DNA from 4 places in the Pseudoalteromonas sp. MMG012 genome. Region 1 is predicted to be linked to each of the others. Evidence: predicted binding sites of a transcription regulator. Region 1 holds the regulator's gene; each other region holds the start of a gene.
What was found. Region 1 encodes sigma-54, which starts transcription at its own class of promoters, with help from an activator protein. Its sites were predicted from a motif close to GTTGGCACGNNNNTNGNNT; they were not measured.
Positions count from the first base shown of each region.

Region 1 (4,395 bases):
ATCAGCATCTTTTGGCATGCCGTGTTTAAAGCCAAAAGATAAAAAGGTAATAATAAGTTGTTTATCTTTTTTACCTAAAATCCGCTCACGGATAGATTCAGCTAACTGGTGGACACTGAGGTCGGTTGTATCAATAAATACATCGGCACTGGTGATCAGTACATCCAATAGCTGCTTTTCTTCTTTAATCGCCAGATCTAATGGTAAGTTATTTATAGAGAGTGGGTGTAGCCTGCGAGTTTCAGAAAAGCGTTTGATCAATGTTTGATCATCACTGTCCAAGTAAAATAATATCGGATTAGCAAATCCTGGTAAATACTCAAGAATATCGTTGAACTCTTGCTGTTGTTTTGGCAAGTTACGCACATCAATACTGACCGCAATTTTGTCATAGCTCTCAGACACGCTTCTAACCAAAGACGGAAGTAAATTGACCGGAATATTGTCAACACAATAGTAGCCTAAATCTTCTAACACTCTTAATGCAACGGACTTCCCAGAACCAGAGCGACCACTAATAATGATTAATTCCACAATTATCCCCTATTTACTAATCTTGAGCCTTAATAATACTATAGAGCTCGGTATCATTGCAGGCATGTCTCAACTGCTTACAGAACTCTTTATCTTTTAAGCTTTCAGCAATTGCAGCGAGTGTTTTCAGATGCTGTTGATTATCACCTTCAGGTACAATGAGTGCAACAAAAATATCGACTGGACGATTGTCTATGGCATCGAATGGAACTGGTTTTTTACTAACTAATATCATCGCAAAAACTTGTTCGATACCTTGCATTCTGCCATGTGGAATAGCGATGCCTTTACCAATTCCAGTGCTGCCTAACTTCTCTCTAGACATGAGTGCAGATAAAACATCATGCTGTTCTAGGTGGGGTAACTGTTCATGTGTAAGTTCGCTAACGTATTCGAGAATACGTTTTTTGCTATTAAAAAGGACCGCAGCTTTACTGCAGTCCTTGTTGATTATTGAGCTAAGTTTCATGGTTAATGTCGAGTAAGCTTTTCTTTGTGTTTGATTACTTGTCTGTCTAGCTTGTCAACCAAACCATCAATAGCAGCATACATATCTTGATGCTCGGTAGAGGCAAATACTTCTGCTCCGCTTAAGTGTAAGGTCGCTTCGGCTTTTTGTACGAGTTTTTCAACATCTAAAATCACATGCACATTATTGATATGATCAAAGTGCCTTTCTAGCTTCGCAAACTTGGTGTTGACATAGTCTCTTAGTGATTCAGTTACTTCTACGTGACGACCAGTTAAATTTAGTTGCATGAGCATTTTCCTTCTTTGATATTACGTCTTATATCAAGCTTTTACGCTGATTCGACGGTGGAATGGCTAACGACTCCCGATATTTTGCTATCGTACGTCGGGCCACTTTGATTCCTTGCTCTGCCAATATATCCGCAATTTTGCTATCACTTAATGGCTTAGCAGTATTTTCGGCGGCAATGAGCTTTTTGATCAATGCTCTAATCGCTGTGGAAGAGCATTCACCTCCGTTTTCGGTACTCACATGGCTCGAGAAGAAATATTTCAACTCAAAAATGCCCCTAGGTGTGTGCATATATTTTTGTGTTGTGACACGTGAAATAGTGGACTCATGCATCTCTACCATTTCAGCCACATCATTTAGCACCATAGGTTTCATTGCTTCAGGGCCATGTTCAAAGAATGCCTGTTGTTGCTGCACAATGCAATTAGTTACTTTCATTAACGTATCATTGCGGCTTTCTAAGCTTTTAATAAACCATTTAGCTTCTTGTAAATGCGAACGAATAAATTGACTATCAGTGCTTGATTTCATTGAGCGAGACATCGCCGCATAGTGATCATTGACTCTAATTTTCGGCATTGAATCAGGGTTTAATTCAACTAACCATCGGCCTTTCACTTTTTTCACAGAGACATCAGGTATGACATATTCAGACTCTTCGCGGATGATACTGGCCGCAGGTTTTGGATTTAAGCTGTGTATTAGAGTCATGACTTCTTTTAAATCGGACTCTTTCAGCTTCGTCTTTTTCATTAGCGTTCGATAGTCTCGACTTGCAAGTAAGTCGATATGTTCGGTGAGCACATGTTTAGTATGTTCCAGCCAAGGTGTACTTTTATCAAACTGATTAAGCTGGATACATAAACATTCTTGTAAGCTCCGAGCAGCAATGCCGACAGGGTCAAATAATTGAATGCGTTTCAGGACAGCCTCAATTTCATCAAGTTCAATGGCATCTTCTGAACTCTCGTCATTAAGGCTTTCTAAGATTTCATCGGTCGATAAGGTTAATAAACCACCATCATCCACGGCTTCCACAATAGCGACAGCGATCCCTCTATCAGTATCACTAAACGGGGTCAGTTCTAGTTGCCACATTAAGTATTCATGGAGCGATTCGGTGGTTGCGCCTTGGTACATGTTTTCGTCTTCAGGCATAGGGCCGCTGCTTGTTGCTGGTGCAGCACTCATGTATTCATCCCATGTGACATCCATCGCAAGTTCTTCGCTAACAGTGTCTTTACTCATAGCCGCGTCTGCATCAAGCTCATAGTCACTGACTGGAGCTTCTTCAATACTGTCTGAATTAGATTCTTCTTTCGAGAGCTCTTTATGTTCTTTTTCTATATTTTCGTTGTCGTTTTCATGCTCTGATTCTTCAACTTCCAGTAATGGGTTGCTGTCCAAGGCTTCTTGGATTTCTTGTTGGAGATCTAGCGTGCTCAATTGCAACAAGCGGATAGCCTGTTGTAATTGGGGTGTCATGGTTAATTGCTGACCCATGCGCAGCTGTAACGATTGCCTCATGTATCTCTAACAATCCTTTCTATTAATCAATTATTAAAATTACCTAGATACTATAACTATAGCCTGAATTGTTCACCTAGGTAGACATCTCGAACAGTTTGATCGGCAAGCACGTGTTCTGGAGTACCTGATGCAATTAATTCACCATGTGAAACTATGTATGCTTTTTCGCACACATCAAGTGTTTCTCGTACATTATGATCTGTGATCAGAACACCTATACCGCGTTTTTTTAAATGTTCGATAATTTTCTTTATATCTAACACCGAAATTGGGTCAACACCAGCAAAAGGCTCATCTAACAGGATAAATTTTGGGTTTGCGGCTAAAGCGCGAGCAATTTCGACTCTTCGACGTTCACCTCCTGACAATGCCATACCTTGACTTGTACGTATATGTTGGATGTTGAATTCATCTAATAATTCATTAAGAATTTGCTCTCGATCAGGTTTACTCAGCTCATTACGAGTTTCTAAAATAGCCATTAAGTTCTGGTAAACGGTTAACTTTCGAAAGATGGAAGATTCTTGCGGTAAATAACCTATGCCTAACCTTGCTCGACTGTGCATCGGTAACAGGGTGATATCGTGGTCATCAATTGTTACGGTACCGTTGTCGCTTGGCACTAATCCAACAATCATATAAAAACTGGTCGTTTTACCTGCCCCGTTGGGGCCTAGCAAGCCAACAATACTGCCTGCCTCGACGGCAAGGCTGACATTTTTTACGACTTGTCGTCCTTTGTAGCTTTTAGCCAAAGCGGTTGCAGTCAAAGTACTCATTTATTATTTGCCTTGTTCTTTATTCGATTTTTTTTCTGGGACTAGAATTGTGTGTACTCGGCCAGTATTTTCATTACCCTTTTCAGCATTTATTAATTGTTTATCCATATCGTAAATTATGGATTGTGCTTTTATGATTTGGCCTGCTTGGTTAATTTCTGCATCACCTTTGATTGTCAGCTTTTTATTCGCTACATCATATCGAACCTCACTCGCCGTGGCACTTAATACGGTGCCATCAGCTTGTGTCTCGGTAAAACGCGCTGGGTTACCTGTAGCGACAAGCAGTTGTTTATTTTCTCCTAACTCAGCCCGTCTATGCACTTCTAGGCGATCAGCGTTAATTTGTCTATTACCATGTATAATTTCAACATTTTGTTCAAAAATACCAATGTTGGTTTTTAATTGTGCGGTTTGCTTGCCTGCTTTAATTGATACTTGTGATGCAAAGTCATTATTGTTGGCCGCAAGCGCGCTGCTGAATGTAAGCCCAATAAAGGCTACGGTGACTATTAATCTATTGGTCATAATAAATGGTTCTAGTATGGTTAATTAGCTCTATAACATCGGTATTTAAATCGGCGTGCAGACCTTTACCTGTGATGAGTAAGTCTGGACCTGTGATTTCTACCGGTTGCTCCGATTGCATTAGTTTATTGATAATTTCAACCCGAATATGGTCCGCGTTGATATGTGTAATCATGGCTTTATCTGTTAGATTTTGCGCCACAACATTACCTTCCAAAATGAGTATGTTATTTTCGTATAATGTGGCTTCAGTTGCTGTGA
Region 1 covers NZ_JAGJEF010000010.1:34,287-38,681, forward strand. The annotation lists gene rapZ (RNase adapter RapZ) at 1-534, opposite strand, end outside; gene J8L97_RS05365 (PTS sugar transporter subunit IIA) at 551-1,003, opposite strand; gene hpf (ribosome hibernation promoting factor) at 1,006-1,293, opposite strand; gene J8L97_RS05375 (RNA polymerase factor sigma-54) at 1,322-2,824, opposite strand; gene lptB (LPS export ABC transporter ATP-binding protein) at 2,881-3,606, opposite strand; gene lptA (lipopolysaccharide transport periplasmic protein LptA) at 3,610-4,134, opposite strand; gene lptC (LPS export ABC transporter periplasmic protein LptC) at 4,124-4,395, opposite strand, start outside.

Region 2 (4,395 bases), on a different contig from region 1:
GCAGGTTTCCCTGTGCAACCAGAAATGAATGTGCCAGATGATGCTAAGTCGATCACAATTTCACAAGACGGCGAAGTATCTGTGAGAGTCGCAGGGCAAGCACAAAATACGGTTATCGGGCAATTAGTTATAAGTGACTTTATTAACCCATCAGGTTTAGAGCCAATGGGTCAGAATTTATATACGGAAACAGCGGTGAGTGGAGCACCAGTGCAAGGGAATCCGAGTGCAGATGGATTAGGTTCTATTGTGCAAGGAGCATTGGAGACATCAAATGTCAATGTGACTGAAGAGTTGGTCAACTTAATTGAAACCCAGCGAGTCTATGAAATGAACTCAAAAGTGATTTCTTCAGTGGATGAGATGCTGAGTTATATCAATCAGCAGTTATAAATTTTAGGAGGTTGTATGCGTGCTTTATGTATGATTGTGGCGGCATTGATTTTGCTTTCTGGTTGCGTGTCGACACAAAATAGTGAGGTTGTGCGTGATGACCCTTATTATGCACCTATGTATCCAGAACAAGATTTAGAGCAAGTCGTTGCGACAGGGTCATTATTTAATCCAAATCGTTCGAATGATTTATATGCAGATAAGAAAGCGCTACGCACAGGCGATATTATTACTGTTGTACTAAGAGAGTCAACACAAGCATCTAAAGCAGCGAACAGTGAAACCGATAAAGAAACGGATTTAAAACTAGATCCTGTATTAGGCTTTAATGGTACGCCGGTAAATATTGGCGGAGACAATATTCAATTTGGTTTAGGGTCCGAGTCATCTTTTAAAGGTGACAGCAAAGCAAATCAATCAAACAGTTTGTTTGGTAACATTTCTGTCAATGTGATGCGGGTGTTACCCAATGGTAATTTGGTGATCCGAGGAGAAAAGTGGCTTACTTTAAATACAGGGGAGGAGTTTATCCGCCTCGAAGGTCTCGTTCGAGCAGCAGATGTTGCTGCGGACAATACGGTTGAGTCAAATCGCATTGCGAATGCCCGTATTCAATATTCAGGGAAAGGGCAAGGCCAAGAAGCACAAAGTTCAGGCTGGTTAACTCAATTCTTTATGAGTACGTTGCTACCATTTTAGGGCACAAATATTATGAAACTATGTCATCTATTCTTATCTGTATTATTGATAACGCTAGTACCAATAGCGAAGGCTGAACGGGTCAAGGATATAAGTATGGTGCAAGGCGTTCGCTCTAACCAATTAGTAGGCTATGGCTTGGTTGTGGGTTTGCCTGGTACGGGTGAATCAAGTCGTTTCACCGAACAGAGCTTTAAAGCAATGTTAAGTGGTTTCGGCATTACTTTGCCGTCTTCTTTGAAACCAAAAATAAAGAATGTGGCGGCTGTTGCAGTTCATGCTGATTTGCCCCCTTTTACTAAGCCCGGCCAAACGATTGATGTAACTGTGTCTTCAATAGGCAGTGCGGGCAGTTTACGGGGAGGTACGTTATTACAAACCTTTTTAAAAGGGGTGGATGGTAATGTATATGCTATTGCTCAGGGAAGTATGATTGTTGGTGGTCTTGGTGCGGAGGGCTTAGATGGCAGCAGGGTGGTCATTAATACGCCCACCGTTGGTCGAGTGCCAAATGGAGGAACTGTTGAACGTGAAGTTAAAAGCCCATTTACACAAGGTGATTTTATCACTTTTAATTTGAATAGCCCTGATTTTACAACTGCTAAGCGTCTGGCTGATACAATCAATAATTTGGTGGGTCCTAATAGTGCTAAACCGATGGATGCGGCATCTATACGTGTAATCGCACCAAGAGACCCGTCTCAGCGAGTTTCTTATTTATCGACTCTAGAAAATCTGGAGTTTAAACCAGCAGATACAAGTGCAAAAATTATCGTAAACTCTCGCACAGGTACCATAGTGATAGGTAAAAATGTCAAATTACAGCCAGCAGCAATTACACATGGTGGTTTGACAGTGACAATTGCTGAACAGCAAAATGTCAATCAGCCTCAGCCTTTGGCGGAAGGGGAAACCGTTGTCACTAGGCAAAGTATTATTGACGTAGATACGGACGATTCTCGTGCTTTTGTGTTTGACCCAGGTATTAGTCTAGATGATTTAGTGCGAGCTATTAATGAAGTAGGTGCAGCTCCTGGCGATTTAATGGCTATTCTAGAAGCACTAAAGGAAGCTGGTGCAATAAATGGTCAATTAGTTGTCATTTAAAAAGTTACTATTAATTAATATATTAGCCCTAATTAGTTAGGGCTTTTTATTGGCTTGAATCTTGCTTGTTAAATGTTATGAATAGTTAAGTGTCATTAAGCCGATGAATACAAATCCGTTAGAAAAGCAGAATTTCTTTGATTTGAGCGATTTAAATAGCTTGAGAAAAGATGCACTGAAAAGCGGTGGCGATCCAAACGCCTCTGATGAAGCGCTAAAAAAAGCGGCACAACAATTTGAGTCAATTTTCACCCAAATGTTGATGAAAAGTATGCGCAAAGCGAATGAGGCGATGGAAGATAAAAATAGCCCTTTTAACTCTAGCGGCGTTAAATTTTTTGAAGAAATGCATGATCAGCAATTATCAATGGATTTGTCCAGTAAAGGCAGTTTGGGGCTGGCAGACTTAATTGTTCAGCAGTTATCACCCAACGCACAGGGTTATACGCCGGCGTCAGTATTACGTACAGGTGCTGATTTTGAGAGTGACCGACGTGCTGCAGGGGAATTACTCGATAAGCAACCTTCGCATGTGAACGCGACCTCATCTACTACAAGCGAAAGTGCATCATTTAACGACCCAGAGTCTTTCGTATCAACCATGTGGGAACACGCAAAAACGGCTGCTCAGAAAATAGGGCTCAATCCAGCTGTAATGGTTGCTCAAGCCGCATTAGAGACTGGTTGGGGGAAACATATCATTGCTAAAGCAGATGGTTCGAGTAGTAATAATTTATTTAATATAAAGTCAGACAAAGCGTGGCAAGGTCAAAGTGCCAAAAAACTGACTTTAGAGTTTGAAGATGGTTTGCCAGTGAAAAAACAAGCGAGTTTTCGTGCCTACGACACAATAAAAGACAGCATGAATGATTACGTGGATTTCTTACAAGGAAACCCTCGTTATCAAGACGCATTAAAAAAAGTAGCGCAACCCGAGCAATATTTATCAGCCTTACAAGATGCAGGTTACGCCACTGACCCACAATATGCAGCCAAAATAAAGAATGTACTACAACGTAGCGACTTAAAAGAAATGCTTACATCGTTGGTTCGAAAGGGAGTGAATTAAGATGTCGTTCAATCTAATGAATATTGGAACCAGTGGAATTAGAGCCAGCACTGAGCTGTTACAGACCACAAGTAAGAATATTTCCAACCTGAATACCAAAGGGTATATCCGTGAGCGTACTGAGCATTCGACCATGGTTGGCAATCAAGTCGGTCGTGGTGAAACGGTTCGTTTAATTAATGAGTTTGCGCAGAAACAGTTGAATCGTGATATTTCTAATAAAACGTATTATGAACAATTTGTCACCGAGGCCTCTCGTGTCGATACATTGTTTGCCGAAGACTCAAATAGCTTAAATAAGAGTATTAATTCTCTGTTTAATAATTTACAAGAAGCAATGAATCAACCATCTTCAAGAGTAACCCGTGGTTTATTTTTAACCGATGCAGAGAACTTGACGGAGCAAATGGATAGGTTGTCTGGCATTGTATTTGATCAAGGTAATATTGTTAATCAACAGCTTGACTTGTTTGCAAATGAAGCGAACAACCTAATACAGAAGGTCAGCGATTTAAATGCACAAGTTGCATCGTTAAATACCCCAACAGGTACGAAAGCGTCGAGTTCAGTATTAAATGAGCGGGACCAAGCAATCAGTGATTTAGCGGAGCTGGTGGATATTGAAACATTAGATGGTCCTAATGGTGAAAAGCTCGTGTTTTTAGGTTCCGGCCAAGCGTTAGTAATGGAAAACGGTACATTTAATGCGTTTTCACTTGCAGGGGATCCTGACCCGAATGTACGAGATTTAAAATTGGACGTTAAAGATGGCCAAGCTGTAGCGCTTGAGGTCAATTCGAGTACATTAAAGGGAAAAATTGGTGGTTTGCTGGCATTTAGAGATGAAATATTACAGCCAGCGCAAAACCAGTTGGGTCAAATAGGGATTGCATTGGCTGACGCATTTAATGAGCAAAACAAAAAAGGCATGGATTTAGATGGTAATTTAGGCGGTGAGCTATTTAAAATTCCAACGACTACGGCGTTTCCGTACAAAGGTAATAATGCAGGTACTACATCTGTTGTTACGGCGACATTAGAAGCGGGAAAAGGTAAAGATATTCCAGCAACTGACTTTATAGTTAATTATCTAACGGCAACAACAGTAGAAGTGGCTGCCGTTGATA
Region 2 covers NZ_JAGJEF010000002.1:12,989-17,383, reverse strand. The annotation lists gene flgG (flagellar basal-body rod protein FlgG) at 1-393, shown strand, start outside; gene flgH (flagellar basal body L-ring protein FlgH) at 409-1,092, shown strand; gene J8L97_RS00910 (flagellar basal body P-ring protein FlgI) at 1,105-2,199, shown strand; gene flgJ (flagellar assembly peptidoglycan hydrolase FlgJ) at 2,303-3,268, shown strand; gene flgK (flagellar hook-associated protein FlgK) at 3,270-4,395, shown strand, end outside.
Region 2: a site for sigma-54 is predicted at 2,248-2,266, ahead of flgJ (flagellar assembly peptidoglycan hydrolase FlgJ). Genes of this name have one in related genera too.

Region 3 (4,395 bases), on a different contig from region 1:
AAGCCGATCATTGTGTTTACCACCGAAGATGGGCTGAAACCTCACATAGGTCTATTAGTCGACCAAGTAGAGGATAATATTCATTGCAATGAAAATGAAATTAAATCATTGAGTGAACTAACGAATATTGGTTTTGAAATTGATGCACAGACGAAAAAAATGATGCGGGGACTGATTAAACGAGGAGAAACACACAGTGTTGTCATTGACCCGAGTGCAATATTCAGACCTGAACACCTCAAAGATTATGAACCCGAAGAAACGGAGACATATGGGCTATTCTAACCCATATAACCCTAGCTACTGAATATCACCAACTATCAGACAAATGTAAATATTATTTTTTAGAAAATAATATGCTACAAAAATGCCGCTCATAAGAGCGGCATTTTTTAAATCTCTATTCGATATTAGTCTTTAAGTTGACGACCAGCACGCTTACGCTCACTTTCAGTCAATAACTTTTTACGAATACGGATATTTTCAGGTGTAACTTCTACCAGCTCATCATCATCGATAAACTCAAGTGCCTGCTCAAGAGACATTCTGATAGGTGGTACAAGTGTTTGTGCTTCATCAGTACCTGATGCACGAACGTTCGTTAACTGCTTTCCTTTAAGCGCGTTAACTGTCAGGTCGTTATCACGGCTATGAATACCAATAACCATACCTTCGTAGACTTCTACACCGTGTCCAATAAACAGCTTACCACGTTCTTGAAGGTTGAATAATGCGTTTGTTAGCGCTTTACCTGTTGCATTCGCAATTAATACACCATTCTTACGCTTACCAATAGTACCGCCTTTGTATGGGCCATAGTGGTCAAACGTGTGGTACATTAAGCCTGAACCTGATGTCAGCGTCATAAAGTCAGTTTGGAAACCGATTAAACCACGTGAAGGCATCATGAAATCCATACGCACACGGCCTTTACCATCTGGAGCCATATCCGTCATTTCTGCTTTACGAAGACCAAGTTGTTCCATAATTGAACCTTGGTGCTCATCTTGAACATCAATTGTTACTGTTTCAAACGGTTCTTCTAACTGACCATCAACTTCACGAAGAATTACTTCTGGACGAGAAACAGCTAGCTCATAACCTTCACGACGCATGTTTTCAATCAAGATACCTAGGTGTAATTCACCACGGCCAGACACGCGGAAGCTATCAGGGTTTTCAGTCTCTTCAACACGCAGTGCTACGTTGTGAACTAATTCATTTTCAAGACGCTCAAGGATATTACGTGAAGTAACAAACTTACCTTCTTGTCCAGCAAACGGCGAAGTGTTTACAGAGAACGTCATTGTTACTGTCGGCTCATCAACTGATAACGGAGTCAATGCTTCTACTGCATTTACGTCACAGATAGTGTCTGAAATTTTCAGTTCACCAAGACCTGTGATTGCAATGATGTCGCCGGCTTGTGCTTCAGCAGCTTCGTGGCGGTCAAGACCTAAGTAACTCATTACTTGGCCAACTTTACCATTACGCGTTGCACCATCAGCACCCACAATTGTAACCTGCTGGTTAGGCTTAACAGAACCGCGTTTAATACGGCCTACACCGATAACACCGATATATGAGTTATAATCTAGTTGAGAGATCTGCATTTGGAAGTCACCTGCTGGATCAGCATCTGGTGCTTCAACTTGCTCTACAATCGCTTCAAACATTGGTTGCATGTTATCTGATTCATTATCAAGATCTAATGTCGCCCAACCATTGATTGCTGATGCATAAATAACTTGGAAATCTAGCTGCTCGTCCGTTGCACCAAGGTTGTCGAATAAATCAAATACCTGATCCATAACCCAATCAGGGCGTGCACCTGGCTTATCAATCTTGTTAATTACCACGATTGGCTTAAGACCTAATGCGAATGCTTTTTGTGTTACAAAACGCGTTTGCGGCATTGGACCTTCTTGCGCATCTACTAATAGAAGAACTGAATCAACCATTGAAAGTACACGTTCTACTTCACCACCAAAATCGGCGTGTCCTGGAGTATCTACGATGTTGATGTGGTAATCATTCCACTCAATCGCAGTATTTTTTGCAAGGATGGTGATACCGCGCTCTTTTTCGATATCATTTGAATCCATTACACGCTCTTCGTTGCCGCCGCGTGTTTCTAGTGTGCCTGATTGCTCTAGCAACTTATCAACTAGGGTTGTTTTACCGTGGTCAACGTGTGCGATAATCGCAATATTTCTTAACTTTTCGATGCTCATATAATTACTCAGAGAAAGTTGAATCTCAGTGATCCTAGTCGATCTACGCGATTTCACTAAATGTTGGCGCGCCAGAGATGTCCCAATATAGGATTTAAACGGCGCACATTATCCCTTATTACGGCGATGGATGAAAGTTTATCCAACATAAATTTTATGACTTTATCAAGTCATTGTATTTTTTAGAGGGTTTTCAGGGCTATAAATTGCACTACTAATAAATAATACTAAGCTTATTTTACTACGCACCATACTAGCGCGTTACATGCTGGCACGCACCATTACGAAACAACATCGCACCAAGATGGTGCAAAAAAACATAAAACCTAATTTAAATTTAATTTATATTAATATAAATCAATACGTTAAATATTTGGCATGAAATACGCTTAAGGTAAGCCAAGTCGCATCAATATAATGCTACACAAAATAATAACCCATCGAGTCGGAGGACACATGTCACAATCGGTTTTAGATTTTATTAAAGAAAATGACGTTAAGTTTGTAGATTTACGTTTTACAGATACCAAAGGTAAAGAGCAACACGTTTCAATTCCTCATCACCAAGCCGATGAAGACTTCTTCGAAGATGGCAAAATGTTTGATGGCTCGTCTATAGCTGGCTGGAAAGGCATTAACGAATCTGACATGGTTTTAATGCCTGACGCAGCTTCTGTTAAACTTGACCCATTTGCTGAAGAAACAACGATGATTGTTCGTTGTGATGTTGTTGAGCCAGCAACATTACAAGGATACGAACGTGATCCTCGCTCTGTTGCAAAACGAGCAGAAGAATATATGCGCTCAACCGGCATTGCAGATACAGTTTTATTTGGGCCTGAGCCTGAGTTCTTTGTTTTTGACGATGTTAAGTATAAAACTGATATGTCTGGCTCAATGTACAAGATTGATTCTAAACAAGCAGCTTGGAACTCAGATAAAGCATATGAAGATGGTAATACTGGTCACCGCCCAGGCGTTAAAGGGGGTTACTTCCCTGTTGCCCCAGTTGATGATTTCCAAGATTGGCGTAGTGCGACATGTTTGGTACTGGAAGAAATGGGTCAAGTAGTAGAAGCCCACCACCATGAAGTAGCTACCGCTGGTCAAAATGAAATTGCGACGCGCTTTAATACCATGGTTTTAAAGGCTGATGAGATTCAAGAAATGAAGTATGTTATTCATAACATGGCTCATTTATATGGTAAAACAGCAACATTCATGCCTAAGCCTGTTGTTGGTGATAATGGTTCAGGTATGCACTGTCACCAATCACTTGCTAAAGACGGCAAAAACTTATTTGCTGGTGATAAATATGGCGGTTTATCTGAAGATGCTCTTTATTACATTGGCGGCATCATCAAGCATGCTAAAGCAATTAATGCATTTGCCAATGCGTCAACTAACTCATACAAACGTTTAGTACCTGGGTTTGAAGCACCGGTCATGCTTGCATATTCAGCACGTAACCGTTCAGCTTCGATTCGTATTCCAGTCGTCCCTTCAGAGCGCGCTCGACGCATAGAAGTTCGTTTCCCAGACCCAACAGCTAACCCATATCTTGCATTCTCAGCAATGCTTATGGCTGGCCTGGACGGGATTAAAAATAAAATCCACCCTGGCGATGCGATGGATAAAGATCTATACGACCTACCAGCTGAGGAAGCTGCTGAAATTCCAACCGTGGCAGCCTCATTTGATGAAGCGTTAGCGTGTCTTGATGCTGATCGTGAATTTTTAGTACAAGGTGGAGTATTCACTCATGACTTAATTGATGCTTATATTGCACTTAAGTCACAGGAAGTGGAAAAACTGAACATGACAACTCACCCTGTTGAGTTTGAAATGTACTACAGCGTGTAATTACGTATTCAGATCATATGTGTTCTCAAGCCCGCAAAGCGGGCTTTTTTATGGAAAAGTAATTCACAACAGTCTAGAGTATTAGAGTATATTTTTGATATCAGGCAAGATCTAAATGCGGCTTTTATTTTTAGGGTGTTTTGTATTGTTTAGTTCATCAGTTTTAGCAGACTCAAAGGTGTACCGTTGGAAAGATGAGCAGGGTAATTGGGTCTTTTCTGATGTACCACGACAAGGCGCACAAGAAATACAGTTAAATAAATCAATGACAATGCCCGCTGTTGATACAAGTATACTC
Region 3 covers NZ_JAGJEF010000017.1:3,074-7,468, reverse strand. The annotation lists gene J8L97_RS08160 (CZB domain-containing protein) at 1-285, shown strand, start outside; gene typA (translational GTPase TypA) at 411-2,234, opposite strand; gene glnA (glutamate--ammonia ligase) at 2,691-4,097, shown strand; gene J8L97_RS08145 (DUF4124 domain-containing protein) at 4,213-4,395, shown strand, end outside.
Region 3: a site for sigma-54 is predicted at 2,607-2,625, ahead of glnA (glutamate--ammonia ligase). Genes of this name have one in related genera too.

Region 4 (4,395 bases), on a different contig from region 1:
ACTTCACGGAGAATCGCTTGAATACCTCTGTCTTCCACATCCAATAGATTCTCAAATACAAACATTAAGTCTTGGATCTGCTGTGACATCTCTTCATCATGCTCACGTATAGAGTCCATTAATTGCCCTTCAACATTGGTATCTAGATAATTCATAATATCCGCAGCCGCTTTCAAGCCTCCCATTTTAGCTGCTTGTGCGCCCGCTTGACCGGCAAACTGTTTCTCCATAATTTCATTTAGTTCTTGTAAAGCGGCCGGCTGAACTTCTTCTAAGTTAGCAATACGCATAGTCAAATCTAAACGAACCTTCTCCGGGAATTGAGACAAAATCTCCGCCGATTGCTCTGGTTCTAAGTATGACAAAACAATGGTTTGGATCTGAGGGTGCTCATTTCGAATTATATTCGCAACTTGCTTTGAATCCATCCACTTGAGTGAATCCAAACCTTTAGCGCCCGAGCCCATGACAATTTGGTCAATCAAACTCGCCGCTTTATCTTCACCCAATGCTGCGGTTAATGCTTTACGAATAAAGTCTTCTGACTGGAAGCCAATAGTACTGAAACTCTGTATTTGTTCAATAAACAGATTATGTACAGCACTAATCTTAGATTGAGATAAATCATCTAATGCAGCCATCGACATACCGACTTTTTGTACTTGCTTTGGCTCAAGGTGCTTCAGTATCTGAGCTGCATCTTCTTCGGTAAGGCTCAATAATAAGATTGCAGCTTTATCAACACCATCAAGTTTTTCAACATCAAAGGTTGCCGGTAATTGTTTTTGTTCTTCATCAGTCATCTTCTGTTAACCACGCTTTCACTACTTGTGAGGAGAGTTCTGGCTCGTTAGCTACTAAAGCTCGTACTGCTTTAAGTAAGTCTTCATCGCCATGTAAGTCTGGTAATTGTAATGTACCATCCGACGAGAAACCAACAGCAGCTGAATCAAAATCGTTATTTAACATATCTAACGTGCTATCACCTAAATCAACACCTGAAGTTAATGAGTCTTCATCAAACTCTTCTAATGTATCATCTGGGTAAATCAGACGCTTCAACATCGGTCTTACAACCGCTAGAATTAACACAATAATAACCAATGCTCCCATCACAAGACGCATTGTTTTCATAAACCACTCTTGTTCCCACAAAGGTAGTTCAGCAGTTTCTAAAATGTCTTCTCGCACAAAGGGCACTGTCACAACTTCAAGTGCATCACCACGCTGCATATCAAACCCTACACCACCTTGCAGTAACCGTCTTATATTATTAATTTCTTCTTGGCTTCTTGGTGCCATAGTTACGGTGCCCTCGGCATCTGCTTTCGCCAAATAATCAACCGCAACTGACACACTGATCCTGCGTATAACACCACTTTGTTGGCGTTTATGGCTAATCGTGGTATCTAGTTCATAATTACGTGTTGCTTCTTTATGCGTTCTACTTGGATTTGCATTATTTCGCCCATTGCCTTGTCCAGCAACTTCAGGAATATTTGAATTAACAGGAGGCTGATTCGTCAACGCACCAGGGATCCCTACCGCCAGCCCTCCGATGTTATTTTCTTCGAAGGTTGTTTCACTTCTCACTGCCGGCAAATCAGGGTTAAAGCGCTTTTGTGTTTCTTCGATGGCGCTAAAGTCCATTGTTAAGTCAACTTGCGCTGTAAACTTCCCTAATCCAACTACTGGGATTAAAATACTGTCAATTTTTTCTAAGTACTCTTGCTCTCTTTTACGCTCTAAATCATACTCTTTACGAGAACGAGCAGCCAATGAATCTTGTGACCCGGAATTAAGTAATCGGCCGTTTTGATTTGTCACAGTTACTCGCGCCGGTTCAAGTCCTTGAACAGCTGAAGCGACAATATCAACAATAGCATCCACTTCTTCTCCACCCAGAGAACGGCCCCGTTTAAGCGTGATTACAACTGTTGCAGAAGGTTTTTTCTCTCTTCTTGCGAATACATTTTCTTTTGGGATAGCCAGTAAAACTTTTGCTCTGGTAATATCTTGAAGTTCTTCAATTGTACGCGCGAGTTGCTGCTCGCGACCGTGCTTTAAACGCTCTCTTTCTAATCGCTGACTCACACCGAAACCCATATCTTGCATTAAAATATCGGTACCAGAGCTTGGCGACTGAGTAAAGCCATCTCGCGCCATTTTGAGTTTAATATTTTGGTAGTCATTTTCAGCAACCATGATGGTGTTGCCATCTAACTCATATTCGACCTTTTGCGCATCTAAAAAATCTAATGTTTGTACAAGCTCATCTGTTGGATACTGCCCTAAAGGACGCATGTCTGGTTGGCGGGCCCAAATGATGATAAAAATTGCGATCGCCAAACAAATCGCCAGTGCTATTACCAAAGTAACTTGACGCAACATATCAACGCCACTTAACCCACTCAAATAGCCTGATTTCTGTTCTTGTTGGTCTTCAGATCCGCCATCGCCTACAGCGCCATCGGATAAAGCCAGTTCAGTTGATTGATTCGTTGCCACAGTTACTCTCCACTACCCAAAAATTATACTGGCATGCTCATGATTTCTTTGTACGACTCAACAAGCTTATTGCGAACTTGCACCGTTGCTTCAAAAGCAACGGAAGATTTTTGTGAGGCTATCATCACTTGAGAAAGAGAGACACTGCGATCTCCCATCTCCATGGCCGTTACCTTAGATTTTGCATCTTTTTGTAAGCCACTTACAGTATTAATTGCATCTGATAGCAAATCACCAAATTGTGCAGAAGATGTAGCGGCACTTTGTACTGGCATGGTTGCATCAGGTTTATTGCGTGTCGCCTCGATAGCGAGTGACTGCATTTCTTGATATAAAGTATTAGGTTGAATATTCATGTGCTGATCCTGTAAATTTGTTACACACAGAATAAAGCATTAATCATGCCAACTAATTGTCGATAAAAATCAATGAGTTAATCATCACTTTGATAGTGCCATATTATTGACAGGAGAAAAGCCAGACAGTGCTGGCTTCCATTCATTAATAAAAATTAATCACGCCGGAAGAGCAATACCTAGATCTCGCATTTTAGCCAGCTTATAGCGTAACGTCCTCGGACTCATGCCCAGTACTTCAGCAACATCTTTACGCTTGCCTTGGTAACGTGATAGTGTCTCTAAAATAATCTGATGCTCTTTATCTTGTAATTCACTTTTATAATCAGTACTTTCGTTTTGGACGTCTACATTATTAGAACGCTCTAATTGGTAGTTCAACTCCACACTCACCGTATTATCTATCAGTGTAGGTTCTGGTAAATCCATGGTTTCAGTGTTTTCAATAAAAATGTCTTGTGCGAATATCGTATTACCCTGTAATAAAATGAGGGCTCGTTGCACAACATTATCTAGCTCTCGTACATTACCAGGCCAATTGTGAGTTAGCAGTTTTTTCTTAGCACCATCATCAATCACAGGAATTAATTTCCCCGACTTACTGCAATGTCTCGCGACCAAGTGTTCCGCCAATACAATAATGTCACCAGGGCGTTGATGCAGCGGCTTCCACATAAGCGGGAACACATTAAGGCGGTAATAAAGATCTTCTCTAAATGTGCCTTTCGCTACTGCTTCTTTTAAATCTCGGTTACTCGTAGCTAATACGCGCACATTTAACTCAATGGTTTTTCTTCCACCTAATCTTTCAACTTCTCTTTCTTGTAAAACTCGCAGTAACTTTGCTTGTAGGCCCAGCTCCATTTCCGTTATTTCATCTAACAAGATAGTGCCACACTGAGCTTGTTCAAACTTACCTGGGCATGCTTGAATTGCACCTGTGAACGCCCCTTTTTCGTACCCAAATAAGGTTGCTTCTAGCATGTTTTCAGGTATGGCTGCGCAATTAATAGCAACAAATGGTGAATCTACTCGGTCAGACTTATCATGAATATAACGCGCGAGTACTTCTTTACCTGAACCGCTCGGACCTAAAACCATAACACTTGCATCTGACTTTGCAACTTTAGCTGCTAACTCCAAAAGCTGTAAACTTTGCGCATCTGCTACAATCGGACCATCTGTTTCTTTCGTTTTCTCTGGCATATAACGACTAACCATATTAAGCAAGACTTCTGGTGCAAAAGGCTTTGCCATATAATCAATCGCGCCTAAACGCATTGCTTCCACCGCGTCATCAATCGTCGCATAAGCAGTCATCATTAGTACAGGCAAATCAGGGTAATTTAATTTGATGGTACGCAGTAAATCAATACCACTCATTGTTCCCATTTGAACATCACTCACAACCAACGAAAAACGTTGCTGTTTTAACAAAATTACGGCTTCTTCAGCACTTGCAGCTTCTACACATTCAAGTCCAGCCAATTGTAATGTGTCTAACAATGCTTCACGCAAACCTGCATCGTCT
Region 4 covers NZ_JAGJEF010000005.1:23,893-28,287, reverse strand. The annotation lists gene fliG (flagellar motor switch protein FliG) at 1-803, opposite strand, end outside; gene fliF (flagellar basal-body MS-ring/collar protein FliF) at 796-2,508, opposite strand; gene fliE (flagellar hook-basal body complex protein FliE) at 2,532-2,864, opposite strand; gene J8L97_RS02755 (sigma-54 dependent transcriptional regulator) at 3,024-4,395, opposite strand, start outside.
Region 4: a site for sigma-54 is predicted at 2,899-2,917, ahead of fliE (flagellar hook-basal body complex protein FliE). Genes of this name have one in related genera too.